Regions from separate parts of the Geobacillus sp. Y412MC52 genome, predicted to be linked through region 3. Evidence: a T-box and tRNA genes for the amino acid it is inferred to sense, from the RefSeq annotation. Region 3 holds a T-box; the other regions hold tRNA genes.

Region 1 (10,202 bases), 990 kb from region 3:
GCCCAGGCGTTCGGCGGCCGCGTTGTCCGCGCTCCAAGGCTGATGCACGGGAAAACATCGTCCGTCTACCATGATGGGGAGACGATTTTCCGCGGCGTGCCGAACCCGTTTACGGCAACGCGCTACCATTCCCTTATCGTCGAGAAAGAGACGCTTCCGGACTGTTTCGTCGTGTCGGCTTGGACGGAAGAGGATGAAGTGATGGCGATTCGCCATAAAACGCTGCCGGTGGAAGGCGTGCAGTTTCACCCGGAATCGATTATGACAAGCCATGGGATGCAGCTGTTGAAAAACTTTATCAACACGTATAAAAAGGCGTGACAGTCATGTACGTGTATATCAACGGCGCGGTCGTTCCGCGCGAAGAAGCGCAGTTATCAGCGTTTGATCACGGCTTTTTATATGGGCTCGGCTTATTTGAAACATTCCGCACGTATAGCGGCCACCCTTTTTTGCTTGACGATCATTTGGCCCGATTGAACAAAGGGCTGTCTGAGCTTCACATCGAAAGGCAGTTCGGCCGCGCCGAAGCGGTGGCGATCATCGAGCAGTTGCTCGAGGCCAATGGCTTGCGCGACGCTTATGTGCGCTTCAATGTATCGGCCGGGGTCGGCGATCTCGGCTTGCCGATCGAACGTTACCGAAACCCGACCGTCATCGTCTATATGAAGCCGCTTCCGCCGCCCGTCCCTCCGGAAGGAAAAGAAGGGGTGGTGCTCGCGGCAAGGCGAAACAGCCCGGAAGGCAATGAGCGACTAAAGTCGCACCATTATTTAAACAATATGATTGGGAAATGGGAGCTCGGACATCGACCTCATGCGGAAGGAATTTTTTTGAATTCAGATGGTGCGGTAGCGGAGGGGATCGTTTCCAATATTTTTTGGGTGAAAGACGGCATCGTCTACACGCCAGCGCCGGCTGTCGGCATATTAAACGGCATCACAAGACAATTCATCATTGCTTTGCTCAAGCAGTTGCGCATCCCAGTTGAAGAAGGGGTATATCCGCTGTCCCATTTGTTGCAGGCTGATGAAGCATTTATCACCAACTCTGTGCAGGAAATTGTACCCCTTTGCCGCATTGGCCATTGCGTTTACCAAGGAAAAAATGGTCCGGTGGTCCGGGCCTTGCAGCACCATTACCGACGCTTGACCCATCGGCTATGGACGAGGAACGAATTGGCAGAAAGGATGAACGACTGATGACAACATCGATGCGCCCTCTTCGGCTTCAATGCCGCGGGCATGAGCTTGACTTAAACAAAAAAACGTTGATCATGGGCATTGTCAACGTCACGCCCGATTCGTTTTCCGACGGCGGCCGGTTTTACGACGTGGAAAACGCGGTCAAGCACGCGAAGCGGCTCGTGGCGGAAGGAGCAGACATCATTGACATCGGCGGTGAATCAACTCGTCCGGGGGCGGATCCAGTGCCGCTTGATGAAGAATTGCGCCGCGTCATTCCGGCGGTAAAAGCGATTGCTAAGGCGGTGAGTGTGCCGATCTCAATTGACACGTACAAAGCGGAAGTGGCGCGGCAAGCCATGGAGGCCGGGGCGCACATCATCAACGACGTTTGGGGAGCCAAGGCGGACCCTGATATGGCCCGCGTCGCCGCCACGTACGGCGCGCCGATCATTTTAATGCACAACCGCCGCGATATGGCCTATCGCGATTTGATTTCCGACATGATCGCCGATTTGAAAGAAAGCATTCGCATTGTCAAAGAGGCGGGTGTGAAAGATGAGAACATTATTTTAGATCCAGGGATCGGCTTCGCCAAGACGGTCGAGCATAACTTGGAGGTGATGCGGCGCCTTGATGAATTTGCCGCTCTCGGCTATCCGCTTTTGCTTGGCACGTCGCGCAAACGATTTATCGGCCATGTGCTCGGCGTGCCTGTCGAGGAGCGGGTCGAAGGAACAGGAGCGACCGTTTGTCTCGGCATCATGAAAGGGGTGCACATTGTCCGAGTCCATGATGTATTGCCGATTGCCCGCATGGCCAAAATGATGGATGCTATGCTTGGGAAGGGAGAGAGCGGTCATCGATAAAATTTGTGTGCAAGGCATGGAGTTTTACGGCTACCACGGCGTGTTTCGCGAAGAAAACATCCTCGGCCAGCGATTTTTGGTTGATGTGACGTTGGAGCTCGACTTGCAGCCCGCCGGGCGGAGCGATTGTCTTGAGTATACCGTCAACTACGCCGATGTGTACGAGCGCTGCCGGGCGATCGTTGAGGAGCGGACGTTCGCCTTGATCGAGGCGGTCGCTGAAGCGATCGCCGCCGACTTGCTCGCTGCCTTTCCTGTTGTCGAGCGCTGCATTGTCAAAGTGACGAAGCCGAATCCGCCGATTCGCGGCCATTATCAACATGTCGCAGTCGAAATTGATAGGGGTCGTTAAATGGAAAACATCGCATATCTCGCTTTAGGCTCCAACCTCGGAGATCGTGTTTTCTATTTGCGTTCTGCCATTGAAGCGCTTCATCATCATCAGGAAATTTTGATCACATCGAGCTCATCGATTTATGAAACCGATCCGGTCGGCTATGTCAACCAAGGCAAGTTTTTAAACATGGTGATCGAGGTGGCGACGACGTTGTCGCCGTTTGCCTTGCTTGACGTGACCCAGCAAATTGAACGACGTTTTGGAAGAAAAAGGGAAATTCGCTGGGGACCACGGACGTTAGACCTTGACATTTTGCTGTATAATCATGAAAATATTGAAACAGAGCAGCTGACGATCCCGCATCCGCGCATGGCGGAGCGGGCGTTCGTGCTCATCCCGTTGTTTGAAGTCAACTCCCACGTGGCAATACCGAACCTTTCCGAGCCGTTAATCGACATCATTGGCCGACTACCTGACAAAAAAGGAGTTCATGTATGGAAGCGGAAAGATGGGGAAGACGTATTCGCGCTTTTCGAAAGTTGAAAGGATATACGCAAGAAAGACTGGCGAAAGAACTAGGCATTTCCGTATCGATCCTTGGTGAAATTGAACGGGGGAACCGGATGCCGTCCGATTCGCTCGTTGGACAAATCGCCGAACGGCTGAATATATCGGTGGAAGAACTGGCGCCGCCGAAACTCGAATCGAACAAGTAGAAAGGAGCATTCCCGTTAGGAGCTTTTCCGGGGACTTGATCAAAAAAAGCCCTCTTGGTATGATGCAGGGGTGTCAAACACATCACTCACCATACCAAGGAGGACTTCAAATGAATTGTACACAAAATCAGAAAATCAATCAAGTCACCGAACAAACGCTTGTCGTGGGCATCGATATCGCGAAACGAACCCACTACGCCTGCTTCGTGGATGACCGGGGGCGTGTGCTTCGCAAATCGTTCCCGATCTTCCAGTCGAAAGAGGGCTTTCGCCAGCTGTATGAAGCGATTCAGGAGGCGATGCAAGCGTTCGGAAAGCCGCAGGTGATCGTCGCGGTGGAGCCGACCGGGCACTACTGGTTGAACCTGGCCTACTTCCTCGAGGAGCACGGGATCCCGTTGGTCATGGTCAACCCGGCGCATGTGTGCCGGTCGAAAGAACTCGATGACAACCTGCCGACGAAACATGACGCCAAAGACGCCCTAGTCATCGCCAGACTGGCGAAAGACGGACGATTCCTCGTCCCCCGGCTGCTGCACGAGATCGAAGCCGATTTGCGCGTCGGGAGCACGCTCAAAGAGAAGCTCCGCAAGGAACAGACGGCGGTGAAAAACGCGATCGTCCGCTGGACCGACCGATACTTTCCAGAGTTTTGGACGGTGTTTCGCGACCTGGGGAAAACGGCGCTTTCGGTGCTGGAGTGGACGCCGCTTCCGGCCGATATGGCCAGCCGATCCGCCGAGGAGCTCATCGAGGTGTACCGGCAAAGCGAAGGGCTGAAATGCCCGCAGAAGGCCAAAATTCAGGCGTTGATCGACGCCGCGAAGGACTCGATTGGGGTGACGGAAGGGACGACGATGGCCCGGTTTGAAATCGCCGCGCTCGTCCGCCGATACCGCCAATTGGAGGCTGAGATCGCCGCGTTGGACGCCGAGTTGAAGGCGTTGGTTCAAACGACGATGGAGTATCAATGGCTGAAAACGGTCGACGGGTTGGGAGACGCCACGATCATCGATCTGCTGGCGGAGATCGGCAGCTTCGCCCACTATCGGGACCCGCGTCAATTGGTGAAGTTGGCGGGCCTGACGCTCAAAGAGAACTCCTCCGGCCAGCGCAAAGGGCAAAAGCACATCTCCAAACGGGGACGGAAACGGCTGCGATCGGTGCTGTTTCGGGCGATGATTCCGCTGATCCGGCACAACGAGGCGTTTCGCGAGCTGCATGACTATTACACGACCCGCCCCGTCAATCCGCTGACCGGAAAGCAGTCCATCGTCGCATTATGCCGGAAGCTGTTGAATGTGCTGTTTGCGATTTGTACGAAGAAACAAGCCTTTGACGCGGAGCGAATGAAACAGGACGTCTTGTCCCAGGTGCAACGGGCGGCCTAAGGCCTCCCCCTGCGAACGGAAGAATCGTTGGACAACAGGATGACACCGGAGAAGCTGGCGTGATTTTATCCATTCGACCTTGAGTCCCCAAAGGAGCTTGGCCGGCCTCCGCCTGATGACGAGACCGAACGAGGGAATGTTGGCGCGAAGACGCCCGGAGACATGGGAGGGTTCGTCCTCATCAGCGACGCGGAGATCCAAAGGGTGCATCGAATACGCTTCTCCCCACGGAAGGAAAATATCCCCAGCCGTGGCCGCGAAGCGCACCCTAGGTCTGTAAGATATCCACAAAACTGAAAAAGGATGTAAGGGATTTTGTCGAAAAATATTTTTTGGACACCCCTGAGGGGCCGAAAAGCCTTGATAAATCAACATTTCTAGAGGGAGGCATCTGCGATGTTTCGCATTGGCGATGTCGAAATTAAAAACCGCGTCGTGCTCGCTCCGATGGCAGGCGTATGCAACTCCGCGTTCCGCCTGACCGTCAAAGAATTCGGCGCCGGGCTTGTATGCGCCGAGATGGTAAGCGACAAAGGAATCGTATACAACAACGAAAAGACGTTAAACATGTTATATATTGATGAACGGGAAAAGCCGATCAGCTTGCAAATTTTCGGCGGCGAGAAAGAAACGCTCGTCAAAGCGGCGAAATTTGTCGATAAAAATACGAATGCAGATATCATCGACATCAACATGGGTTGCCCAGTGCCGAAAATTACGAATTGCGACGCTGGAGCGAAATGGCTGCTTGACCCGAATAAAATCTATGATGTCGTTGCCGCGATCGTCGATGCCGTTGAAAAACCGGTCACGGTGAAAATGCGGATCGGTTGGGATGAAAAGCACATTTACGCCGTCGAAAACGCTCAAGCCGTTGAGCGCGCCGGCGGGAAGGCCGTCGCCGTCCACGGACGGACAAGGGTGCAAATGTATGAAGGAAAAGCGGACTGGAACATCATCAAGCAAGTGAAAGAAGCCGTCAACATCCCGGTTATCGGCAACGGAGATGTCAAAACGCCTCAAGATGCAAAGCGGATGCTTGAAGAAACAGGGGTCGACGGCGTCATGATCGGACGGGCGGCGCTTGGAAACCCTTGGATGATCTATCGCACTGTCCGTTATTTAGAAACTGGAGAGCTCATCCCGGAACCGACGCCGAGGGAAAAAATCGATGTCTGCCTGCTGCATTTAGACCGATTAATTGCCTTAAAAGGCGAGTATATCGCCGTCAAAGAAATGCGTAAACACGCTGCTTGGTATTTAAAAGGCATTCGCGGCGCAGCGAAAATCCGCAACGCCATCAATGAATGTGAAACGCGGGACGAACTGGCCGCATTGTTGCTTCGCGTGGCGGAGGAAGCGGAAGTCCAAGCAGCGGCGAACGCCGAAGCCGTTTAAACAACGGAGATGACGTTCATGCAGCGGAGGACTGCCAGCGAGCGCTGGCAGTATTTTTCGTAAAAAATCGCTAAATGGAGTGAATGAGGTATGAGTCATGAAGAATTGAACGACCAACTGCGCGTCCGCAGGGAAAAGCTGAAAAAAATTGAGGAATTGGGTGTCGACCCGTTTGGCAAACGGTTCGAGCGCACTCATAAAGCGCAAGAACTGTTCGAACTGTACGGCGATTTGTCGAAAGAGGAACTTGAAGAAAAGCAAATTGAAGTCGCCGTCGCCGGCCGCATCATGACAAAGCGCGGCAAAGGAAAAGCCGGGTTCGCCCATATCCAGGATGTCACCGGGCAGATTCAAATTTACGTCCGTCAAGACGATGTTGGCGAACAGCAGTACGAACTGTTTAAAATCTCTGACCTTGGCGATATCGTCGGCGTGCGCGGCACAATGTTTAAAACAAAAGTTGGTGAACTTTCCATCAAAGTGTCGTCGTACGAATTTTTGACGAAAGCGCTGCGTCCGCTGCCGGAAAAATACCATGGTTTGAAAGACATAGAGCAACGCTATCGCCAGCGTTATCTCGATTTAATTATGAATCCGGAGAGCAAAAAGACGTTCATCACCCGCAGTTTAATCATCCAATCGATGCGGCGGTATCTCGACAGCCGTGGCTATTTGGAAGTTGAAACGCCGATGATGCACGCCGTTGCTGGCGGCGCTGCGGCGCGCCCGTTCATTACGCATCATAACGCATTGGATATGACCCTTTATATGCGAATCGCCATCGAGCTCCATTTAAAACGGCTCATCGTCGGTGGTTTGGAAAAAGTGTATGAAATCGGCCGCGTTTTCCGGAACGAAGGCATTTCCACCCGCCATAATCCGGAGTTTACGATGCTCGAATTGTACGAGGCGTACGCCGATTTCCGCGACATCATGGAACTAACGGAAAACTTGATCGCCCACATTGCCACTGAAGTGCTTGGAACGACGAAAATTCAATACGGCGAGCATGTCGTCGACTTAACGCCCGAGTGGCGGCGCCTCCATATGGTCGATGCGATCAAGGAATATGTCGGCGTCGACTTCTGGCGGCAGATGAGCGACGAAGAGGCGCGGGAGCTGGCGAAAGAACATGGAGTGGAAGTTGCTCCACATATGACGTTTGGCCATATTGTCAACGAATTTTTTGAACAAAAAGTCGAGTCTCACCTCATTCAGCCGACGTTCATTTATGGCCATCCGGTTGAAATTTCACCGTTGGCCAAGAAAAATCCGGACGACCCGCGTTTTACCGACCGATTTGAGCTGTTTATCGTCGGGCGCGAACATGCCAACGCCTTTACCGAATTGAATGATCCGATCGATCAGCGCCAACGCTTTGAGGCGCAGCTGAAAGAGCGTGAACAAGGAAACGATGAAGCACATGAAATGGACGAAGACTTCCTTGAAGCGCTCGAGTACGGCATGCCGCCAACAGGCGGGCTTGGCATCGGCGTCGACCGTCTGGTCATGCTGCTGACGAACTCGCCGTCGATCCGCGACGTGTTGCTTTTCCCGCAAATGCGTCATAAATAAATTTGATCGCTCCCTGCAAAGACAAGCAGCAGGGGGCTTTTCATTTATGTAAAAATAGTCGTCGTTGTTTTGTTGAAAAACAAACACAGGAAGTCGAGTTGACAAACCACTCCCAACGTGTTATATTATGATAGCACGTTGAAATGACAGCACTAATCAAAAACAAGGACCTATTGACAAATAAATAAATTTAATTATAATATAACTTGTCTGTTGATTGTCTAGTGATGATAGCGGAGGGGAAACACCCGTTCCCATCCCGAACACGGAAGTTAAGCCCTCCAGCGCCGATGGTAGTTGGGGCCAGCGCCCCTGCAAGAGTAGGTCGTCGCTAGGCAATCCCGTGGAGGATTAGCTCAGCTGGGAGAGCACTTGCCTTACAAGCAAGGGGTCGGCGGTTCGATCCCGTCATCCTCCACCATCACCTATTTATGAGCCATTAGTTCAGTAACGAGTATTACATCTTTGAATCTACTTCGAGTTGCCTCGACGCATCTAGCTTCCTTGAACAGACTGGCAGAGGAAGGGGCAGGTAGAGCTAGATAATTACTTGGGGTGTTTTCCAAACTATGAGCCATTAGCTCAGTAACGAGCGCTACATCTTCGAGTTCGCTTCGAGTTGTCCCGACGCATCCTGCATCTTCGAATATGCTAGTAGAGGAAGGGACATCGTTCACTGTGAGTGTATACCCAACCATGAGCCATTAGCTCAGTAGGTAGAGCAACGAGCAAAGCATCTTCGGATTTGCTTCGAGTTGTCCCGACGCATCCTGCATCTTCGAATATGCTAGTAGAGGAAGGGACATCGTTCACTGTGAGTGTATACCCAACCATGAGCCATTAGCTCAGTAGGTAGAGCATCTGACTTTTAATCAGAGGGTCGGAGGTTCGAGTCCTCCATGGCTCACCACAATTGATTTGCGGGTGTGGCGGAATTGGCAGACGCGCTAGATTCAGGGTCTAGTGCCCTTTACGGGCGTGGGGGTTCGAGTCCCTTCACCCGCATGTTGATTCGAGCGGAAGTAGTTCAGCGGTAGAACACCACCTTGCCAAGGTGGGGGTCGCGGGTTCGAGTCCCGTCTTCCGCTCCATTTATTTGTCCATTTAGCCGGGGTGGCGGAATTGGCAGACGCACAGGACTTAAAATCCTGGGGTAGGTCACTACCGTGCCGGTTCGAGTCCGGCCCTCGGCACTTGCGCTCGTAGCTCAATTGGATAGAGCATCTGACTACGGATCAGAAGGTTAGGGGTTCGAATCCTCTCGAGCGCGTTGGCGGGAAGTAGCTCAGTTTGGCAGAGCACATGGTTTGGGACCATGGGGTCGCAGGTTCAAATCCTGTCTTCCCGATAGCGGATATATGGGGCCTTAGCTCAGCCGGGAGAGCGCCTGCTTTGCACGCAGGAGGTCATCGGTTCGATCCCGATAGGCTCCACTGTTGCTTTATGTCTGTGCCTGCCGCTTGCAAGGGAATTTGAAGACGTGAGGTTCCTCGGTAGGATTACAGAGAAGCAAACTAAAGTAGCAACCTTGTGTCCTGCAAGTGAATGGAGAGAAGCGGGATTCTTCGACGAAAACCAGCAGAGAAGTTGTTTCAATGCAGCAACTTTGCGCCTGTGTCTTCTAGTGAATTCGGGGGGGGGATTGGGTTCCTCGGCGCAAGACTGCAACGAAGCAAGTTCAAGAAGAGGTCTCGTTCCTTGAAAACTGAACGAAACGAAGCGCGACGAAAAGCGGAGGTCCGCGGGTCGCCGCGACGGGCAAATGTTCTTCACCCGCAGGGGTGCTTGCACCCCGAGGGGGAAGGTTATTTGACCCCGAGCGGCGGCGGACCGAAGCTAGACAATTCGAAAAGCTGAGGCCGCTTGCCTATCGGCGAAACGCGCTGAGTGGCCCGCGAGGAGGCTGTCGCCGCCGCAGTGGGACACGAAGCGTCGCAAGCCGATAGCGGCCGAAGCTAGACAATTCGAAAAGCTGAGGCCGCATTGGCCAAAGCAAAAGTCAATCAACTTTCTTTTGGAGAGTTTGATCCTGGCTCAGGACGAACGCTGGCGGCGTGCCTAATACATGCAAGTCGAGCGGACCAAATCGGAGCTTGCTCTGGTTTGGTCAGCGGCGGACGGGTGAGTAACACGTGGGCAACCTGCCCGCAAGACCGGGATAACTCCGGGAAACCGGAGCTAATACCGGATAACACCGAAGACCGCATGGTCTTTGGTTGAAAGGCGGCCTTTGGCTGTCACTTGCGGATGGGCCCGCGGCGCATTAGCTAGTTGGTGAGGTAACGGCTCACCAAGGCGACGATGCGTAGCCGGCCTGAGAGGGTGACCGGCCACACTGGGACTGAGACACGGCCCAGACTCCTACGGGAGGCAGCAGTAGGGAATCTTCCGCAATGGGCGAAAGCCTGACGGAGCGACGCCGCGTGAGCGAAGAAGGCCTTCGGGTCGTAAAGCTCTGTTGTGAGGGACGAAGGAGCGCCGTTCGAAGAGGGCGGTGCGGTGACGGTACCTCACGAGGAAGCCCCGGCTAACTACGTGCCAGCAGCCGCGGTAATACGTAGGGGGCGAGCGTTGTCCGGAATTATTGGGCGTAAAGCGCGCGCAGGCGGTCCCTTAAGTCTGATGTGAAAGCCCACGGCTCAACCGTGGAGGGTCATTGGAAACTGGGGGACTTGAGTGCAGGAGAGGAGAGCGGAATTCCACGTGTAGCGGTGAAATGCGTAGAGATGTGG
Region 2 (10,202 bases), 1.4 Mb from region 3:
TTCGTAATGAAATAAAACTCCCCTTCCGGAAAGCGGGCGAATAGTTCGTCAAGCGAGTCATAATACGAAATATTGACATACGGCCAATAATCAAGCCCGGCGCGCTTTAACATTTTATCATCCGTAGAAAAACCGAGCGGGCGGATCAAATGGAGCGACGTATCGGTTGCTGCGCACGTACGAGCGATGTTTCCAGTATTTGCTGGAATTTCTGGCTGGTATAGCACTACATGAAGCGGCATTTCCTTCACCTCAACAACGTTTATTTGCGATCGATGATGTGAAAAAACTTATAGCGAATGTTCGGCGTATAGGCGCTTGAATCTTCATACGACCAATAGCGCATTCGGCTGTTTGTCGTATGGGCGTTCACAAGCGGCATCCCGTTCTGATCTTTCGCCACCACAATCGTTGAGTGGTCGAAGCGTCCGTCCCCTTGAAAATCATAACAGATGACATCGCCTGCCATCAATTGCTCCGGCTCCGCCACTTCCACCGCCTGCAAGCCGATGCGCGACCCGCTCAAATACCAACGAAAAGCATGAGCCACAGCCCAGCTGTAACTCCAACTTCCGTTTTGACACCACCATCCCCTCGCCCGGTTCGGATAGCCCGTCATCGGCGCCCCGCCTGCATACAAGCATTGAGAGACAAAATTCGTGCAATCCACCGGAAACGACGGAAACACCGGGTTATGCCGATTCCACCACGTTTCCGCATACCGCACCGCCCGGGCGCGGTCATACTGGTAAGAAAGACGCTCCCCCGTCCATTGCTCTCGTTCGACGCGCGGCGCCTCCATATCCCCCCCCAACCGGTTGATCGGTTCATCAGCTACAAGCTCACCGCGAACAAAACAGGCGCATCGCTCCTCAACCTGTTCTTCTATATATAGTGAACCCCTTTGCTTAATTAAAAATTGATGGTGGGCAATATACATAACTTTCGCTTCCCGCTCGATGGTCTGCCTGCCGACAATTTGTCCCCGGATCGTGCAACGGACGATCTCCGCACCGCGCTTTTGGCAAAGCCGTTGCTTTCTTGCCGCCTCTTCGCTTCGGATATTGCTTTCCGACACAAACGAGCGGGCTCGCTCATCCAACCACGCGCGCAACTGTTTTTTCATGCTGCTTTCCACCACTTTCGTTTTTGTTACTACCTTATGTGGGGAAGCTGCGTTTTTTTCCCTATTCCTTTGCCTCAGCCAACAGTTTCAGTCCTTTTTCAATCTCAGCGATCACATCGGCATCCGCCTCCGTTTGCCGCGCGGCCTCCAAATAAGGCTTAGCGCTTGGATCCCCGATTTTCCCGAGCGCCCACGCCGCCGTCCCGCGGATGACTGGACGGCTATCCTCTTTCAACAAACGCAGTAAGTGCGGCACCGCGGTTTGGTCTTTGTAATGGGCGAGCGCCAGAATGGCATTGCGCTGAATCGGCTTTTTCCCACGCCATGAACCCGCCATGGCCCCAAATGTTTCTTTAAATTCACGGTTGCTCATCTGAAGCAGCGGGATGAGTTTCGGCTTTACCGCTTCCGGATCCGGCTCGAATTCTGGATGCAAATGAAAGTCTTTCCCCTTATTTTCCGGGCAGACTTGCTGGCATGTATCGCAGCCGTACAGCCGGTTCCCGATTTTCTCCCGAAACTCGTCGGCCAAAAAGCCTTTCGTTTGCGTTAAAAAGGAAAGGCACCGGTGTGCGTTCAGTTGTCCCCCTTGTACAAGCGCCCCGGTCGGGCAGGCATCAATGCATTTCGTGCACGTGCCGCATCGGTTTTCAACCGGTTCATCAGGGGGAAATGGAATATTCGTAATCATTTCTCCCAAATACACATACGATCCAAACTCCGGTGTAATAATAGAGCAGTTCTTGCCGCTCCAACCGATCCCTGCCCGTTCCGCCACCGCCCGATCGGCGAGCTCTCCGGTATCCACCATCGAGCGAACGCGGGCATGGGGCACTTTGGCCAGCAAAAACTCCTCGAGCTGCTGCAAACGTTCCCGCAACACATCGTGGTAGTCCTTTCCCCATGAAGCGCGGCAAAAAACGCCGCGCCGTTCCGTCTTTGTCCCCCGCGGCGCATTTTTCATTTTGGACGGATAGGCAAGAGCAATGGCAATGATCGATTTTGCTTCCGGAAGAAGCAATGAAGGATTCGTCCGTTTCTCAATATCTGGTTCCTCAAAACCGGACTGATAGCCGAGCTCCTGCTGGCGGCGCAGCCGTTCCTTTAATTCAACAAACGGATCAGCGCTCGCAAATCCGATTTTATCAATGCCGATTGACCGACTATACTCAATGACTTCCCTCTTTAATGCCATAACATCCATCGTTTTCCCTCCTTTCGTCATATATGGTAAAATGAAATCCGAGGTGATCAAGATGAAATTCGTGATATCAGAACAACTAAAGCAACGCCTTCCTTCTGGTAAATTCGGCGTCATCCGCTATCATCATATCGAGGTCAGCGATTCACCGCAAATGTTAAGGGGGCGGCTTGAGCTGTTTCAAGAATCTCTTTACATCGAGCTGCAGGAAAAGTCGATTGCCGACATTCCTGAGATGGTCGAATGGCGCCGTACTTTCAAACAAATCGGAACGGACCCAAGCCGCTATCGACCGTCAAGTGAAAGCCTGTACCGACGCATCCAGAAAAAAAGCTTCATTCCGCCTATCCATTCAGCGGCAGACATAAACAACTTTTTTTCACTCTATTATAAAATTCCACTCGGCATCTATGATCTAGACCGCATCAACGGGACAGTGACGCTCACGATCGGCACGGAACAAGATGAATACATCGCGTTAAACGGCCGCACAGTCAACTTTGCCAACAAACTCGTCAGCAAAGATGAACGAGGGCCGTTTGGCAGTCCGATCGTCGATTCGGAGCGGACCGCCGTGACGAGAGAAACGAAAAACGCTTTGCAAATCGTTTACTTTCTCCCATCAACGCCAGAAGAAACCGCCAAGCGCCAGCTTCAAGCCATCCAAACGATGTTTGTGCAAATTCATGGCGGCGAAGCCGACGCCCAATTGTTCGTTTGATCTTCCCCCCCCCCCACTTTCCTGCCGTTGGAAACGGGGGACTCCCTCCCTACTTGAACGCTCTCCCACCTACGCTCACGCGTGGAAGTGGGGGTCTTCTCGGTTTAGGGTGATAAATAAAAAAACGCAATGCCTCGTTCTTTAACGAAACGAAACACTGCGTTGTCCCCAACCATCATAGACATAATTTTAAAGCTAACGAGAGACATTATAACAGACTTCCACACGCATCGCAAGAAAAAAACGCAAAAATCGACAAAAGAAATTGTACAAAAGGGCACCAGAATCTCTGGTGCCAGCAACCAGTGACCCGTACGGGATTCGAACCCGTGTTACCGCCGTGAAAGGGCGGTGTCTTAACCACTTGACCAACGGGCCATTATGGCGGAGAAGGCGGGATTTGAACCCGCGCGCCGCAAAACTGCGACCTAACGGTTTAGCAAACCGTCCCCTTCAGCCACTTGGGTACTTCTCCGTAACATGGCTCCGCAAGTAGGATTCGAACCTACGACCTACCGGTTAACAGCCGGTTGCTCTACCGCTGAGCTATTGCGGAATGATGAATAACTATATGTTATGCACATCTTCCAAATGTGCTCGTTGCCTCTTCCTCTGCCAGCTAATTCAAGGAAGCGAGATGCGTCGAGGCAACTCGCAGCGAATTCGAAGATGTGAAGCTCGTCGCTCCGCTTTTGCTTTGGAACGATGGGGCATTGTTCGCCCATTATTATAGCGAATAGCCAAAAAACATTCAATGGAAAATAATGGGCCTAAGTGGACTTGAACCACCGACCTCACGCTTATCAGGCGTGCGCTCTGACCAGCTGAGCTATAGGCCCGTCAAAAGCGGGTGATGGGAATCGAACCCACGACATCAGCTTGGAAGGCTGAGGTTTTACCACTAAACTACACCCGCATAATTTTTGATGAAACACCCATCACAATCTTTCATGCCCCTTCCTCTGCCAGCCGATTCAAAGAAGCTGGATGCGTCGGGGCAACTCGAAGCGGATTCGATGATGCAGATGCTCGTGGCTGAGGTTTTACCACTAAACTACACACGCAAATATAGAATATAATGAAAAGGGCGACTAGTGGGAATCGAACCCACGCATGCCAGAGCCACAATCTGGTGCGTTAACCACTTCGCCATAGTCGCCTCGATCTGGTGCCGGCTGCAGGACTTGAACCCGCAACCTACTGATTACAAGTCAGTTGCTCTACCAATTGAGCTAAGCCGGCACATTTAAAATTAGCTAGTGACTCATGTTGTCTGCCTGGTTGTGCCTCTTCCTCTGCAAGTTGATTCGAGGAAGCGGAGTGCGTCGAGGCAACTCGCAGCCAATTCGATGATGCCGATGCTCGTCTCTACCAATTGAGCTAAGCCGACATATTTAGTAATGAAACAGTGACTCCTATTATGCTGAACTGTGCCTCTTCCTCTCCCAGCTAATTCGAGGAAGTCAAATGCTCGGTGTCCCTTCCTCTGCAAGCTTATTCAAAGAAGTGGGATGCGTCGGGACAACTCGCAGCAGATTCGACGATGCGAATGCTCGTCTCTACCAATTGAGCTAAGCCGGCATGATTTTAAAGTGCATGGCGGAGGAGGAGGGATTCGAACCCCCGCGCGCCTTGCGACGCCTCTCGGTTTTCAAGACCGACCCCTTCAACCACTTGGGTACTCCTCCAAAAAAGCAACAATAATAATGGTGGACCTTGTAGGACTCGAACCTACGACCGGACGGTTATGAGCCGTCTGCTCTAACCAGCTGAGCTAAAGGTCCGATAATGGTGGCGGTGGAGGGGATCGAACCCCCGACCTCACGGGTATGAACCGTACGCTCTAGCCAGCTGAGCTACACCGCCAAATTTAAGTCAAAAGGTGGAGCCTATCGGGATCGAACCGATGACCTCCTGCTTGCAAAGCAGGCGCTCTCCCAGCTGAGCTAAGGCCCCATGATAAATCGGGAAGACAGGATTTGAACCTGCGACCTCACGGACCCGAACCGTGTGCTCTACCAAGCTGAGCTACTTCCCGACAAAACGCGCTCGAGAGGATTCGAACCCCTAACCTTCTGATCCGTAGTCAGATGCTCTATCCAATTGAGCTACGAGCGCACAAGTGCCGAGGGCCGGACTCGAACCGGCACGGTAGTTACCTACCCCAGGATTTTAAGTCCTGTGCGTCTGCCAATTCCGCCACCCCGGCGGAAGTGGAGCGGAAGACGGGGCTCGAACCCGCGACCCCCACCTTGGCAAGGTGGTGTTCTACCGCTGAACTACTTCCGCAAGACGATGAGCCATGGAGGACTCGAACCTCCGACCCTCTGATTAAAAGTCAGATGCTCTACCTACTGAGCTAATGGCTCATGGGTTCAATAACACTCCGAGACAACGATGTCCCTTCCTCTACTAGCATATTCGAAGATGTCAGATGCGTCGGGACAACTCGAAGCCAACTCGATGATGTAAAGCTCGTTGCTCTACCTACTGAGCTAATGGCTCATGGGTTCAATAACACTCCGAGACAACGATGTCCCTTCCTCTACTAGCATATTCGAAGATGTCAGATGCGTCGGGACAACTCGAAGCGAACTCGAAGATGTAACGCTCGTTACTGAGCTAATGGCTCGCGGTTGCCGCCTTAATGGCTTAAGGGGTTATTAAGGAATAAGAATGCCGGCTGCAGGACTTGAACCCGCAACCTACTGATTACAAGTCAGTTGCTCTACCAATTGAGCTAAGCCGGCACATTTAAAATTAGTTAGTGACTCATGTTGTCTGCCTGGTTGTGCCTCTTCCTCTTCAAGCTCATTCAAGGAAGACATGTCTGTGAACTACTCCCACTTAGCTTTGCATGAAGCGGGAACCTTCTTTCGGAACTATGATAAAAATGGTGGCTCGGGACGGAATCGAACCGCCGACACAAGGATTTTCAGTCCTTTGCTCTACCGACTGAGCTACCGAGCCATATTAAGTTCTACGCTGCTTTACTTGTGCTACATTGTGCCTCTTCCTCTGCCAGCGGATTCGAAGATGCTGGATGCGTCGAGGCAACTCGAAGCGAATTCGATGAAGCGGATGCTCGTCTCTACCGACTGAGCTACCGAGCCGTATCTTATTTTTCCCTTGTTCGTTGATGACTTTTGTGTCCCTTCCTCTACTAGCCCATTCGAAGAAGCCAGATGCGTCGGGACAACTCGCAGCAGATTCGACGATGCGGATGCTCGTCTCTACCGACTGAGCTACCGAGCCATATTTTTTCATCTTTCACAATTTTGAAAGAATGGCGGTCCCGACGGGACTCGAACCCGCGATCTCCTGCGTGACAGGCAGGCATGTTAACCACTACACTACGGGACCAATTTTGGTTGCGGGGGCAGGATTTGAACCTGCGACCTTCGGGTTATGAGCCCGACGAGCTACCGGACTGCTCCACCCCGCGATGATGAGAAAGTAAGTTGATTTTCACAATGCTTTTAGTGTTGTTGTTCGTTGCCTCTTCCTCTACAAGCTGATTCAAAGACGCCGAATGCGTCGAGGCAACTCGAAGCGGATTCGATGAAGCAAAGGCTCGTTGCTCCACCCCGCGATGATGAGAAAGCAAGTCAGCTTTTATATTAAGATGGTGGAGGATGACGGGATCGAACCGCCGACCCCTTGCTTGTAAGGCAAGTGCTCTCCCAGCTGAGCTAATCCTCCACGAAATCGCCTAGCAGCGACCTACTCTTGCAGGGGCGCTGGCCCCAACTACCATCGGCGCTGGAGGGCTTAACTTCCGTGTTCGGGATGGGAACGGGTGTTTCCCCTCCGCCATAGCCACTAGGCAATAGTTATCATCTTGGACAGTAATTATTATATCCATCCTGTTGGATTTGTCAACAGGATGTTCATTCCTTCAAAACTAGATAACCGTCGGAAGAAGCCGCTCGCCTGCGCTTTTCGCATTGTCCAGCTCCGGCTCGCCGCCGCTCGGGGTCAAATAACCTTCGCCTTCGGGATGTGAACATCCCTGCAGGCGAAGAACATTTGCCCGTCGCGGCGACCCGCTCGCCTGCGCTTTTCTTGGTTAAGCCCTCGATCGATTAGTATCCGTCAGCTCCACGTGTCGCCACGCTTCCACCTCGGACCTATCGACCTCGTCATCTTCGAGGGATCTTACCCGCTTCACGCGGTGGGAAATCTCATCTTGAGGGGGGCTTCACGCTTAGATGCTTTCAGCGCTTATCCCGTCCGCACATAGCTACCCAGCGGTGCCCCTGGCGGGACAACTGGTACACCAGCGGTGCGTCCATCCCGGTCCTCTCGTACTAAGGACAGCTCCTCTCAAATTTCCTCCGCCCGCGACGGATAGGGACCGAACTGTCTCACGACGTTCTGAACCCAGCTCGCGTACCGCTTTAATGGGCGAACAGCCCAACCCTTGGGACCGACTACAGCCCCAGGATGCGATGAGCCGACATCGAGGTGCCAAACCTCCCCGTCGATGTGGACTCTTGGGGGAGATCAGCCTGTTATCCCCGGGGTAGCTTTTATCCGTTGAGCGATGGCCCTTCCATGCGGAACCACCGGATCACTAAGCCCGACTTTCGTCCCTGCTCGACCTGTCCGTCTCGCAGTCAAGCTCCCTTGTGCCTTTGCACTCTCCGAATGATTTCCAACCATTCTGAGGGAACCTTTGGGCGCCTCCGTTACCTTTTGGGAGGCGACCGCCCCAGTCAAACTGCCCACCTGACACTGTCTCCCACCCCGTTAAGGGGTGCGGGTTAGAATTTCAATACCGCCAGGGTGGTATCCCACCGTCGCCTCCACCGAAGCTGGCGCTCCGGCTTCCCAGGCTCCCACCTATCCTGTACAAGCGATACCAAAATTCCATATCAGGCTACAGTAAAGCTCCACGGGGTCTTTCCGTCCTGTCGCGGGTAACCTGCATCTTCACAGGTAGTATAATTTCACCGGGTCTCTCGTTGAGACAGCGCCCAAGTCGTTACACCTTTCGTGCGGGTCGGAACTTACCCGACAAGGAATTTCGCTACCTTAGGACCGTTATAGTTACGGCCGCCGTTTACTGGGGCTTCGGTTCGCACCTTCGCTTCCGCTAAGCGCTCCCCTTAACCTTCCAGCACCGGGCAGGTGTCAGCCCCTATACGTCGCCTTTCGGCTTCGCAGAGACCTGTGTTTTTGATAAACAGTCGCTTGGGCCTTTTCACTGCGGCTCTTCAGGGCTCTTCACCCCAAAGAGCACCCCTTCTCCCGAAGTTACGGGGTCATTTTGCCGAGTTCCTTAACGAGAGTTCTCCCGCGCGCCTTAGGATTCTCTCCTCGCCTACCTGTGTCGGTTTGCGGTACGGGCACCTCTTCCCTCGCTAGAGGCTTTTCTTGGCAGTGTGAAATCGGGGACTTCCGGATCCATCCGTCGCCGTCACCGCTTGGCCTTATGATCCGCGGATTTGCCTGCGGATCAGCCTCACGGCTTGGACAGGCTCTTCCAGCCGCCTGCTCGCCCTATCCTCCTGCGTCCCCCCATCGCTCAAACGGGAAGAAGGTGGTACAGGAATCTCAACCTGTTGTCCATCACCTACGCCTTTCGGCCTCGGCTTAGGTCCCGACTAACCCTGAGCGGACGAACCTTCCTCAGGAACCCTTAGGCTTTCGGCGCAGAGGATTCTCACCTCTGTTTTCGCTACTCATACCGGCATTCTCACTTCTAAGCGCTCCACCAGTCCTTCCGGTCTGGCTTCTCTGCCCTTAGAACGCTCCCCTACCGATGACCAACGGTCATCCCGCAGCTTCGGCGGCACGTTTAGCCCCGGTACATTTTCGGCGCAGAGTCACTCGACCAGTGAGCTATTACGCACTCTTTAAATGGTGGCTGCTTCTAAGCCAACATCCTGGTTGTCTCGGCAACTCCACATCCTTTTCCACTGAACGTGCACTTCGGGGCCTTAGCTGGCGGTCTGGGCTGTTCCCCTCTCGACCACGGATCTTATCACTCGCGGTCTGACTCCCGGGCATAAGTCATTGGCATTCGGAGTTTGACTGGGTTCGGTAACCCGTTTTGGGCCCCTAGCCCAATCAGTGCTCTACCTCCAAGACTCCTAAACCCGAGGCTAGCCCTAAAGCTATTTCGGGGAGAACCAGCTATCTCCAAGTTCGATTGGCATTTCACCCCTACCCACACCTCATCCCCGCACTTTTCAACGTGCGTGGGTTCGGGCCTCCAGCCGGTGTTACCCGGCCTTCACCCTGGACATGGGTAGATCACCTGGTTTCGGGTCGACGACGACGTACTTGACGCCCTGTTCAGACTCGCTTTCGCTGCGGCTCCGCCTCTTCGGCTTAACCTCGCACGCCATCGTCACTCGCCGGTTCATTCTACAAAAGGCACGCCATCACCCATCAACGGGCTCTGACTACTTGTAGGCACACGGTTTCAGGTTCTCTTTCACTCCCCTCCCGGGGTGCTTTTCACCTTTCCCTCACGGTACTGGTGCACTATCGGTCACTAGGGAGTATTTAGCCTTGGGAGATGGTCCTCCCTGCTTCCGACGGGATTCCTCGTGTCCCGCCGTACTCAGGATCCGCTCGGGAGGGAACGAAGTTTCGACTACAGGGCTCTCACCTTCTCTGGCCGGCCGTTCCAGACCGGTTCGTCTACCCCGTCCCTTTCTCACTCCCATCGTGAGCGGTCCTACAACCCCAAGAGGACATGCCTCTTGGTTTGGGCTGTTCCCGTTTCGCTCGCCGCTACTCAGGGAATCGCGGTTGCTTTCTTCTCCTCCGGGTACTAAGATGTTTCAGTTCCCCGGGTGTGCCCTCCATGCCCTATGGATTCAGGCATGGATACTGCCCCATTACGGACAGTGGGTTCCCCCATTCGGACATCTCCGGATCAACGCTTGCTTACAGCTCCCCGAAGCGTTTCGGCGTTTGCCCCGTCCTTCATCGGCTCCTAGTGCCAAGGCATCCACCGTGCGCCCTTTCCAGCTTAACCTATTGCGCTCTCGGCTTCTTCCTTACTGTCTAGCGTCGGCGCCTGGCTCTCTTCTGCCAAATAACCTTCCCCCTCGGGGTGCCAGCACCCCTCCGGGTGAAGAACATTTGGCTTCGAGAGCCGATCGCGGCGCCTCCGCTTTTCTAATTGTCTAGCTTCG
Region 3 (10,202 bases):
CAACCCGGTTATTTTAACGGTCGGAGCCTCATAAGTCGTCGCTCCGTTTGGCAAGACGCCATTGGCTGTCACAACGGAAAGATGAGGCTTAATGTACACCGATACCGTCTGGCCGTTGCTGTACGTGACAAGCAGCACGCCATCATCATTCGGGTCATACTCCAGCGCTTTAACAGGCAACGGCAATAATCCATATGAATTAGGATTCGCCTGTCCGACAATGTCGTCTGATAAAGCAGAAAATTTGTGTTTTGTAATAGTACCCTTTCCATTCCCTTCATAGTAAAAGTTTGGAAAATCATCCAAGCGAACTGTCATGCCGATTCGTTCCGCCGGCGGAACGAGCGTCGATGTTTTGGCGCCATAACGGCTGTCGGTGAATGTCACCGAAGCTGGCGGCAATTGAACACTGTTCATGGCAAAGTCAGCCTGCATCACCCATTGCGCCGAGAGCGTCAGTTTGTTGAGCTGGCTGTAGTCGAACATTTGATTGGTGAAAGACCATTTGGCATAACGCTTGCCATTCTCCACATAGGTTGTGACTTTGCCATCCGGAACAACGGAGATGCCATCGGGCAGTTCTTGGACAATGCTCACATTGCTGATCGTCCCGGTCGCATTGCCGACATACCCGACAAGCGACAACGAATACGTGGCCCGGAAGCGGTTGTCGTCGCCATCGGTTGCCCCCCGTTTGATTAAGCTTGTGACATCATTGGTCAGCCCTTGCAGCTTCACCGTTCCAGTAAACGACGGCGGCGCTTCGTCTTTGACCGTGACGGTCACCGTTTTCGTCACAGCCGGCTGTGGTTGGCCATACACATCGCGATACGTCAGTTCAGCAGTGAACGTATATGTCCCTTTTGCTTTAAATGACACGGGAATCGGAATCGTCACCGGCGCCGGAGTGCCTTGACCAACTTGGTATGGGATGGAAAACGAAATATACGCGTTTTGCTTGTTTTCATCCAGCCATACTTGGCCGTTTTCCGCAACGGCGACATTGCCGCCAAACGACGAAAGCGGGATGCGGATCGTTCCTGTGATCGCTGGCGTGGTGGCAAGCTGGGAAAACTGTTGGAACAAAGCGGTCAAATTTTGCGTCGTTCCTTGCCGCGCCTCGCCGCCGGCAGTCGCTGAAAGCGACCGTAAATAGTCCATATCGACTTCATCATTGTCGCCGAAGCCGATTGAGTAAAGGGTGATATTGTTCATCCCGAGCGTTTTTGCCACCGCTGTGGCATCGGCTCGGATTTTTCCTTCAATGCTGCTGTAAGTGAACGAATAGCCGTTATCCCAAGACACCCGCCATCCATTAACATAATCTTGGCCGTCGCTGTAAAATCGGCGAGAATATCCTTTGTTGTCGGTAAAACGGATACCGGCAGTCCGTCCATCGCTGTACAATTCGTATGTGACCGAAAGAGAATCGGTTACTCTATTCCCTGTATAGGAATATCCACCCCAAAAATTCTGCTTGACCTCCCGATACGTAATCGTATCGACTGCATTCAACACCGTCGGCATGCCATCCGTTAAGAAAATGATATACTTTTTCCTCGTTGGATCCGTGAAATACGATTTAGCAAGAGACAAAGCAGCCGAATAGTTCGTTCCGCCGCCGGCGGTCAAGCTGTTGCCGGTATTGAGAATGGCATCAAGCTGACTTGCAACATTCGAGTACTTCCCAAACGGAACCACACTTGCTTCCCGCACTCCATCGGAAAACGGAATAAGAGCAAAGCGGTCATTTTGGTTGTAATTGGACTTAAAGTAGTTGACCGCCGCTTGCAGAGCAGATTTGGCGCTTTGCAGCTTCATTGCCGTCATCGACCCCGACACGTCCATGACAAACACGACATCGATCGGCGGGCGGATGATTCCTGAAACAGCGCCTTGTGGAACGAGCGTCACATCGAGCCGGCCTTGGGCATCGCCGTTCGGCGGCTTGGCGTATTCCGGCTGTGAAAATGAGAGGGAAAAATCCAATTTAGCCGTGCTCACCCCAGTTTGCCTCGTATATTGATAAGGCGTCTGTGGGAATGAAAAATACACATCCTCTTTTCCATTTCCTAACACGCGATACGCATCGACGGTGATTTGGTAAGTCACCGTCGTTCCCGGAGCCGACGGCCACTTGCCGCGCATATCAAGAGAAAACGTATACTTTTTCTCACCGTTTCGGTCCGCCGGCGCTTCCACCGCTTCGGCTCGGTAGCTGACTGCCGTGCCGCTTTGTTCCTTCGGCTGAATGCGAATCATAAAGTAGCGAATGCTGTTCCCTTGCCCGTTGCCGCTCCCTGGTGCGGTCGCCCATCCCTCAATCTTCTCATCCGAAACGAACGTAATGGCCCCCTCTGTTTGATCGGCATACACAACACCTGCTTTCATCGGCCATAGGCTTGCCATCAGCCAAAACAACATTCCCCATAAAAGCCAGCCGCGCCACCGCTTCATGCGCCTCCCCTCCCGCGCCAAAAGAACTATCTTTCTTCCATTATATCAATTCTTTTCATCGCTTGGCATTATTTTTTTAAACGTTTTCGCACTTCAGATATAAAGTAAAGCGATCCCGTAATGAGCATCAACTCATCGCTCCCCATTTGGTTTTTCTTTTCACTGATCCAGCCGACCCAATCACCTGTCACCGCTTTCTGCGGATGGGACGAAAGGTCCGCCAACTGTTCCGCCGCTGCCGCGCGCGGAAAATCAAACGTGGTAAACGTGATCGTATCCGCGAGCTCATCAAGCAGCTGAATCATCCGCTCAAGCGGCTTGTCTGTCAGCGCAGCGAACAAGACATGGACGTGTTTGTCAGGATAATGGGCGCGCACCGTCTCCACGAGTGAGCGAATCCCGGCTTCGTTATGGGCGCCGTCGAGGATGATGAGTGGACTATCACTCACCCGCTCAAACCGGCCGGGCCAAGCGGCTGTGGCCAGCCCATCGGCGATATGCTCCGGATCGATCAAAAACGAATAGCCAAGGCGCAATAGTTCGGCCGCCATCACTGCCACCGCCGCGTTTTCGACTTGATGGGCGCCGGGCATTTGAATGCGCAAATCGCGATATTCGGCAAACGGCGTGACAAGCGAAAACTGCTCCCCTTCCACCGTCGCCTGCCGGTCGGAAACGGTGAAATCGACGCCGAGACGATATGTTTTCGCTTTCCGCTCCGCCGCCGTCTTGGCGATCACATCCCACGCCTCGGGCTCGTTGACCGCTGTCACAAGCGGAATCCCTGATTTAATGATCCCCGCTTTTTCCGCGGCGATCTGATCGAGCGTATCGCCTAAGATGTTCATATGATCGTAGCTGACGTTCGTAATGACGGAAAGGAGCGGATAAATGATGTTGGTTGAGTCCAAGCGGCCGCCGAGCCCGACTTCAATGAGCACGATGTCTTGGATGTTTTGTTTGCCGAAATAATACAACATCATCGCCGTGATCACTTCAAACTCGGTCGGTCCGCCAAGTTCCGTCTGTTCCAATTCGTCCGCAAGCGGTTTGATCGTTTGCACGAGCTCTACGATCTCTTCATCGCGAATCGGTTGGCCGTTTATGCTGATTCGTTCGTTAAACTGCTCGACATACGGCGAGGTGAACGTGCCGACCGAATAGCCCGCCGCCTGCAAAATGGAGCGCAAATAGGCGACCGTTGACCCTTTGCCGTTCGTTCCCCCGATATGGACGGCGCGGACGCGGCGTTCCGGGTGGCCAAGTTTTTCCATCATCCATTCCATCCGTTTCAATCCCGGTTTTATGCCAAGCCGCAGCCGCCCGTGAATCCAAGCGACCGCTTCTTCATACGTTCGAACCATGTCCATCATCCTCCTTTTTCCATTGGTGTCTTGCCGCCCCCTGCCGGCTTCATGCGGCAGATGCGCCACACATCGAGAAGCCTGGTGAAAGCGAGTATATGTTGACAACAAACCTCTTCTCAGAATATGCCAACCTTCCATCATGATCCATCGAAAAAGACGAATCCACAGGAAAGCGGATTCGTCTTCATCATAATCAACAGCTAGATCGTTTGTCTACCGTTTGAGCTCGGCGAGGCGCGCCTTGACGGCTTCGCGTTTTTCCATGTAATCTTGCCGCTTGCGCCGCTCTTCTTCGACGACATGAGCCGGCGCTTTCGCCAAAAATCCTTCGTTCGCCAGTTTCTTTTCGACGCGCTCGACTTCTTTGTTCCATTTGTCAAGCTCTTTTTCAAGCCGCTTAATTTCCTCCTCAATATTGATCAATCCTTCAAGCGGCATGATGAGCTCGGCGCCGGTGACGACCGCCGTCATCGCTTTGTCCGGCGCGGGAACGTTTGTATCGATCAAGAGCTCGCTCGGGTTGCAGAACCGCTCAAGATAGGCGCGGTTTTTCATGAGCGCCGCCCGCACTTGTTCATCTTTCACCTTAATATAGAGCGCAATCGGCTTGCTCGGCGGCGTGTTCACTTCGGCGCGGACGTTGCGGACGGCGCGGATGATGTCAACCAACAGCCGCATTTCTTCCGCGGCTTCTTCGTTCGACAGCTCAGGGCGCACTTGCGGCCACGGAGCGACGGTGATCGATTCGCCTTCATGCGGCAAGTTTTGCCAAATTTCCTCGGTAATGAACGGCATGAACGGGTGAAGCAGGCGCATCGTGTTGTCGAGCACATACGCCAACACGGAGCGCGTCGTCTTTTTCGCCGCTTCGTCGTCACCGTAAAGCGGCAATTTCGCCATTTCAATGTACCAGTCGCACAAGTCGTCCCAAATAAAGTTGTACAGCGTACGCCCCGCTTCGCCGAATTCGTATTTCTCAGCGAGCTTCGTCACCGTCTCGATCGTTTCGTTGAGACGCGTTAAAATCCAATGGTCGGCGACCGTTTTTTCGCCGCTCAAATCAAGCTCCTCGTACGTCATGCCGCCCATGTTCATCAAGGCAAAGCGCGAGGCGTTCCAAATTTTGTTAGCAAAATTCCACGTCGCTTCGACTTTTTCGGTGCTGAAGCGCAAGTCTTGCCCCGGCGAGCTGCCGGTCGCCAAGAAATAGCGGAGCGCATCGGCGCCGTACTGATCGATCACGTCCATCGGATCGACGCCGTTGCCGAGCGATTTGCTCATTTTCCGCCCTTGGGCGTCGCGGACGAGGCCGTGGATGAGCACGTCTTTGAACGGACGCTTTCCGGTGAATTCAAGCCCTTGGAAAATCATGCGCGACACCCAGAAGAAAATGATGTCATAGCCGGTGACAAGCACATCGGTCGGGTAGTAGCGCTTGTAATCCGGCGATTCCACATCCGGCCATCCCATTGTCGAGAACGGCCAAAGCGCCGAACTGAACCATGTATCAAGCACATCCGGGTCTTGTTCCCAATTTTCAATGTCCGCTGGCGGTTCATGGTCGACGTAAATTTCGCCTGTTTCTTTATGGTACCACGCCGGAATCCGGTGCCCCCACCAAAGCTGGCGTGAAATGCACCAGTCGCGGATGTTCTCAAGCCAATGCAAATACGTTTTCTCAAACCGCTCCGGCACGAACTGCACTTTGCCGTCCGTTTGCTGCAGCTTGATGGCGGCTTCGGCGAGCGGCTTCATTTTCACGAACCATTGCGTCGACAAATACGGCTCAACGACCGCGCCGCTCCGCTCGCTATGACCGACGGAGTGCACGTGCTCTTCGATTTTGAACAAAACGCCTTGCTCTTGCAAATCGCGGACGATCTGCTTCCGGCATTCAAACCGGTCAAGCCCCTGGTATTGCATGGCGTTTTCGTTCATCGTGCCGTCTTCGTTCATGACGAGAATGCGCGGCAAGTTGTGGCGATTGCCGATTTCAAAGTCGTTCGGGTCGTGCGCCGGCGTAATTTTGACCGCTCCGGAGCCGAACTCCATATCGACATATTCGTCGGCAATGATCGGAATTTCGCGGCCAACGATCGGCAGTTTCACCATTTTGCCGATCAAGTGCTTGTACCGCTCGTCATCGGGGTGCACAGCGACCGCCGTATCGCCGAGCATCGTTTCCGGACGGGTCGTCGCCACTTCAATGCAGCCGGAGCCGTCGGCGAGCGGATAGCGCAAATGGTAGAGCGCGCCTTTTACTTCTTTATAAACAACCTCAATGTCCGACAAAGCGGTTTTCGTCACCGGGTCCCAGTTGATGATGTACTCGCCGCGGTAAATAAGCCCTTTCCGGTAGAGCGAGACGAACACTTCGCGCACCGCTTTTGAGAGCCCTTCATCGAGTGTGAACCGCTCGCGCGTGTAATCGAGGCCAAGCCCCAACTTCGCCCATTGGCTGCGAATATGGCCGGCGTATTCTTCCTTCCACTTCCACGTTTCTTCTAAAAATTTTTCCCGGCCTAAATCGTAGCGCGACAGCCCTTGCTGGCGCAGCTTCTCTTCCACTTTCGCCTGGGTGGCGATGCCGGCGTGATCCATTCCCGGAAGCCACAGGACGTCATACCCTTGCATCCGTTTCATGCGCGTAATGATGTCTTGCAGCGTCGTATCCCACGCGTGCCCCAGATGCAGTTTGCCGGTGACGTTGGGCGGCGGGATGACGATCGTAAACGGTCGTTTGTTCGGATCACCGGTCGCTTCAAAAAATTTCCCTTTCAGCCACCATTCGTAGCGTCCCGCTTCGACCGCGCGGTGGTCGTATTTGGGCGGCATCGACACTTCGTGCTGTGCCATGTTTCATTTCCCTCCTTCAACATAATGGACAATGCGGCCGACGGCGGCTTCCCACTAAGCAATGCCGCGCAGCCGGCAAGCAAAAAAGCCCCTTTCATCCAAAAAGGACGAAAGGAGCTGCTTTCGCGGTACCACCTTTTTTCTTAAGCCCAAAGGCTTAAGCGCTTCATTGGCATAACGGCATGATGCCGGCTTCCTCTACTCGGCAGCAGCGCCTTTCAAAGAAGCAGCTCAAGGGCGACCTTCCAGCAGCCGTCATCCTAGGAAATCTCGCAGCTTCTGATTTCCCTCTCTGCAGGCGCGGACCGCTGTACTCCTCCCCGTCTTCGCTTTTGTCATCATTGTTCGATTATTATACTACCATTGTCCATCATCTTTGCCAAGTTTTTATTTATTTATTCCATCCGTGTGCATTTGGTGACAAACCATCGCACGTTTCATATTGTATAGTAAACCGGAGAAGGAGGGAATGTCGATGCGGCGATTCAACCCGTATTCGTGGCCGCCGTGGCTGAGGCAAGTGCGCGCCGTCTGCGCCCAAGTGATCATCCCGCTCACCATTTTTCAAGCGATCCGCACCATTTTTCTGCCAACAACGTTTGATGTCATTTTATTGGCCATCTTCGTTTTCATTGCCGTGGCGCTCCATTTGGAATGGATTTAGTGCGACGCCGTTTTGTTTGGCTGGATTCAAAATCGATTTAACCATTGCTGCTTTCATCCGCCGGCGGTTCGTTGTCCACCGCTTCTTCCTGCTGCCGAGCGGCGTCGCGTTGGACAAGGTGCATAACGAGCGCCTCCATATTTTTGAACGCCAAATAACGACGCTGCAACGCGGCCACATATTCCCGTTCGTTCCGCTCGTTCCGCGAAGCGGCCTCATACCGCTCCAAACAGCGGACAAACCCACGCGGCTCCGCCAAATGGCTGTATAAAAACGCCCGCTCCCCGTCGGACAGCGGCAGCTCCTTCTCGTACTCCTCCATTCCTTCAAGCCACTCGCGCCCAAGCGGCGGCATTGTCTGTACATGAAAACGGAGCGCGGCGATCACATCAAAGAGCGGCGAATTCCAATGCGCCCGCTCCCAACTGATCCAATACGGCGGGATATAGTGGGAGAGGCGCGCTTTGCCGTGTACCCAGGCGATGCGCCATTGCTTCGTCTCTTTGAGCGTCTCTTCCCACACATCGAGCCGTTCTTCAGCGAACGAGTACGCGCGCATCACCTCATGAAAATACGTGCAGCATTGGAGCTGAAACGGAGACATGTACCACGCCGCTTCGTACCGCTCAATCCGTTCTTCCCACACCGTCCGCGCCCGTTGCCATTCGTCCTTTTTTTGCTTTCGGTACGCCGCCGCCTCTTCCTCACTCACCTCGATCGTGCGGACGGTGGCGCGATGGAGGCGGGCGAGCTCGCGAAAAAAGGCGTCCGCCGCATCCTTCTCCACCTTTGATTCGCCGTCATGCCATGCTTGCAAATAATAAAGACGGCCGCCTTCTGTGGCAAACAGCGACCGCCGCCGCGTCAGGTAAAGCGGGAGACAACGGGGGCCGCCATGCTGAAGAGACTGCCAAACGGCTGCGGCTTCTTGCTCGCTTTCAAGCGGCTTTAAAGCGAAAACGCCGCGGTTCGTGTATACCTTGACGGCTTTGCCTCGCTGCTCCATGCGCACTGGACGAAGCCCATACTGGACGAGCACAGCATCATATCGGTCAGACTGTGCGGCCATCGTTACGCCCCCTTATCGGCAAAAGAAACGGAAAGCGTCCCTTTCATGAGAAAGGACGGCTTCCCGCCATGGCCGGAATATACAGCAGCTGCCCCTCGTGCACGTCATCTGGGCTTTCCAAATCATTGGCGCGCAAAAGCTGCGAGACGGTCACATCATACCGTTCGGCAATCTTGTCCAATGAATCTCCTTGCTGGACGATGCAAATTTTCAGTTTCGTAAACTCTTCCGCCTCGCTTTTCGCAAACAGTTTCGTCAAGTAAAGCGCATTTTCGCTTTTTGTTTTCGTTTCTTCTTCCTCTTCTTCCTCAACCGCCTTTTTCGCCGCCCCGATCGATACCTTCGCCTCAGTTGGCGGCAGCAGCGAAGCGATGTCTTCCTCCGTCTGTGCGCTGACCGCCTTCGTTTCCGTCTCAAGCGGCAAAAACGGCTCTTTGGCCTCCTCTTCTTCCTCAGCCTCCGTTTCTTCATGACGCATGGCAGCCGGCTCCATGACGGAAACCGTCGTTTCGCCGGCGGCAAAAGCCGGCTGTTCATCCGCCTCATCGGCGAGATCATCCACGGAAGCAAACGCTTCCTCACCGGCCGCTTCCTTGCGGGCGATTGATTCAAACGGGGCAAACAGCGGCTCATCGTCCTCCTCATCGTCCGGCAAATCATCGCCAAGCGGCGCTTCACTGATGCCGCTGATCGAAATGTCGGCAGTGATCAGCAATCTTCCGTTTTCATCCAAATCATAATCAAACGATTCAACTGTCACGTACACATCCTCAAGGGAACGAATGCGGTTTTTTGGAATCGTAATATCGATTGGAAAACGGTGCGACAGTTCGCTGATCCCGTCTTCGCGCACCGAAATGTGCTGAATGAACCGATAACCAGCCAGCTCAAACACGTCGTCATCCGCTTCAGCCTGCCCTTTGCCCGCTTGGCGGAATTCGCCGCTTAACTCAAGCGCGCCGCGGATCGTAATGTATTGGTCGTACTCATCGACGGAAATGACCGGATCAAGAGAAATGGATAAAAACTCGGCGACTTCCTGTCCCCTTTTAAACCAGACCGATTCTTCCAATGAAAAACGCAAATACGATTGCTCCAACCGGGCCTCCTCCTTCCGTCCCTTCGGCAAATGGTTTCTATGACATTATCCATTGTATGAACGGAAACGAGGCGGTATGATAAAAAATTGGGCTGCCGATGGTCGGCAGCCCCTTTCCTTATCCGCGCAGACGGGCAAACACCCGCTCAGCAGCGGCAATCGTATATTCAATATCATCATCACTGTGCGCCGTCGACAAAAACAGCCCTTCAAATTGCGACGGCGGCAGGAAAATGCCTTCATTCGCCATTTCCCGATAATAGGCGGCAAACAACTCCAAGTCGGACGTTTTCGCTGTCTCGTAGTTAACCACCGGCTCGTTCGTGAAGAAAAAGCCGATCATCGACCCAGCGCGGTTGATCGTATGCGGGATGTCGTATTTCTCTGCTGCCTGATGAAGCCCATCCGCAAGGCGCGCCGCTTTGCGGCCAAGCTCTTCGTACGTTTCCGGCGTCAGCTGGCGGAGCGTCTCGTACCCGGCCGTCATGGCGAGCGGATTGCCGGAGAGCGTGCCGGCTTGGTACACCGGCCCGTTCGGCGCGACAAGCTCCATGATCTCGGCTTTGCCCCCGTACGCCCCGACCGGCAAGCCGCCGCCGATCACTTTGCCAAGGCACGTCAAATCCGGCTCAATGCCATAATACCCTTGGGCGCAGTGGTAATCGACGCGGAACCCGGTCATGACCTCGT

Evidence for each region. A T-box is a leader RNA that pairs with one kind of tRNA and senses whether it is charged. The one in region 3 lies ahead of GYMC52_RS13405 (valine--tRNA ligase), so its partner is inferred to be a tRNA-Val.
Region 1: it has a tRNA-Val gene. The T-box ahead of GYMC52_RS13405 (valine--tRNA ligase) is inferred to sense a tRNA for this amino acid. The anticodon was not compared.
Region 2: it has a tRNA-Val gene. The T-box ahead of GYMC52_RS13405 (valine--tRNA ligase) is inferred to sense a tRNA for this amino acid. The anticodon was not compared.

What each region holds. Positions count from the first base shown of each region.
Region 1 is NC_014915.1:82,139-92,340, forward strand. Features, by position in the region: gene pabA (aminodeoxychorismate/anthranilate synthase component II) at 1-321, shown strand, start outside; gene pabC (aminodeoxychorismate lyase) at 327-1,202, shown strand; gene folP (dihydropteroate synthase) at 1,202-2,053, shown strand; gene folB (dihydroneopterin aldolase) at 2,016-2,405, shown strand; gene folK (2-amino-4-hydroxy-6-hydroxymethyldihydropteridine diphosphokinase) at 2,406-2,933, shown strand; gene GYMC52_RS00445 (helix-turn-helix domain-containing protein) at 2,885-3,106, shown strand; gene GYMC52_RS00450 (IS110 family transposase) at 3,217-4,497, shown strand; gene dusB (tRNA dihydrouridine synthase DusB) at 4,894-5,895, shown strand; gene lysS (lysine--tRNA ligase) at 5,986-7,470, shown strand; rRNA gene rrf (5S ribosomal RNA) at 7,691-7,807, shown strand; tRNA gene GYMC52_RS00470 (tRNA-Val) at 7,816-7,891, shown strand; tRNA gene GYMC52_RS00475 (tRNA-Lys) at 8,305-8,380, shown strand; tRNA gene GYMC52_RS00480 (tRNA-Leu) at 8,391-8,475, shown strand; tRNA gene GYMC52_RS00485 (tRNA-Gly) at 8,487-8,561, shown strand; tRNA gene GYMC52_RS00490 (tRNA-Leu) at 8,578-8,663, shown strand; tRNA gene GYMC52_RS00495 (tRNA-Arg) at 8,667-8,740, shown strand; tRNA gene GYMC52_RS00500 (tRNA-Pro) at 8,745-8,818, shown strand; tRNA gene GYMC52_RS00505 (tRNA-Ala) at 8,831-8,903, shown strand; rRNA gene GYMC52_RS00510 (16S ribosomal RNA) at 9,482-10,202, shown strand, end outside.
Region 2 is NC_014915.1:529,666-539,867, reverse strand. Features, by position in the region: gene trmL (tRNA (uridine(34)/cytosine(34)/5-carboxymethylaminomethyluridine(34)-2'-O)-methyltransferase TrmL) at 1-242, opposite strand, end outside; gene GYMC52_RS02795 (amidase domain-containing protein) at 263-1,126, opposite strand; gene queG (tRNA epoxyqueuosine(34) reductase QueG) at 1,188-2,330, opposite strand; gene GYMC52_RS02785 (B3/B4 domain-containing protein) at 2,383-3,048, shown strand; tRNA gene GYMC52_RS02780 (tRNA-Glu) at 3,355-3,426, opposite strand; tRNA gene GYMC52_RS02775 (tRNA-Ser) at 3,431-3,523, opposite strand; tRNA gene GYMC52_RS02770 (tRNA-Asn) at 3,530-3,604, opposite strand; tRNA gene GYMC52_RS02765 (tRNA-Ile) at 3,814-3,887, opposite strand; tRNA gene GYMC52_RS02760 (tRNA-Gly) at 3,894-3,964, opposite strand; tRNA gene GYMC52_RS02755 (tRNA-His) at 4,135-4,207, opposite strand; tRNA gene GYMC52_RS02750 (tRNA-Thr) at 4,215-4,290, opposite strand; tRNA gene GYMC52_RS02745 (tRNA-Ser) at 4,646-4,736, opposite strand; tRNA gene GYMC52_RS02740 (tRNA-Ile) at 4,756-4,832, opposite strand; tRNA gene GYMC52_RS02735 (tRNA-Met) at 4,838-4,914, opposite strand; tRNA gene GYMC52_RS02730 (tRNA-Ala) at 4,932-5,004, opposite strand; tRNA gene GYMC52_RS02725 (tRNA-Pro) at 5,013-5,086, opposite strand; tRNA gene GYMC52_RS02720 (tRNA-Arg) at 5,093-5,166, opposite strand; tRNA gene GYMC52_RS02715 (tRNA-Leu) at 5,172-5,257, opposite strand; tRNA gene GYMC52_RS02710 (tRNA-Gly) at 5,263-5,337, opposite strand; tRNA gene GYMC52_RS02705 (tRNA-Lys) at 5,345-5,417, opposite strand; tRNA gene GYMC52_RS02700 (tRNA-Thr) at 5,726-5,798, opposite strand; tRNA gene GYMC52_RS02695 (tRNA-Phe) at 5,943-6,018, opposite strand; tRNA gene GYMC52_RS02690 (tRNA-Asp) at 6,336-6,411, opposite strand; tRNA gene GYMC52_RS02685 (tRNA-Met) at 6,417-6,493, opposite strand; tRNA gene GYMC52_RS02680 (tRNA-Val) at 6,675-6,750, opposite strand; rRNA gene rrf (5S ribosomal RNA) at 6,759-6,875, opposite strand; rRNA gene GYMC52_RS02665 (23S ribosomal RNA) at 7,114-10,042, opposite strand.
Region 3 is NC_014915.1:2,720,192-2,730,393, forward strand. Features, by position in the region: gene GYMC52_RS13395 (VWA domain-containing protein) at 1-2,457, opposite strand, end outside; gene GYMC52_RS13400 (bifunctional folylpolyglutamate synthase/dihydrofolate synthase) at 2,526-3,821, opposite strand; gene GYMC52_RS13405 (valine--tRNA ligase) at 4,038-6,680, opposite strand; T-box leader at 6,781-7,016, opposite strand; gene GYMC52_RS13410 (hypothetical protein) at 7,156-7,344, shown strand; gene ysxE (spore coat protein YsxE) at 7,382-8,413, opposite strand; gene spoVID (stage VI sporulation protein D) at 8,457-9,512, opposite strand; gene hemL (glutamate-1-semialdehyde 2,1-aminomutase) at 9,631-10,202, opposite strand, start outside.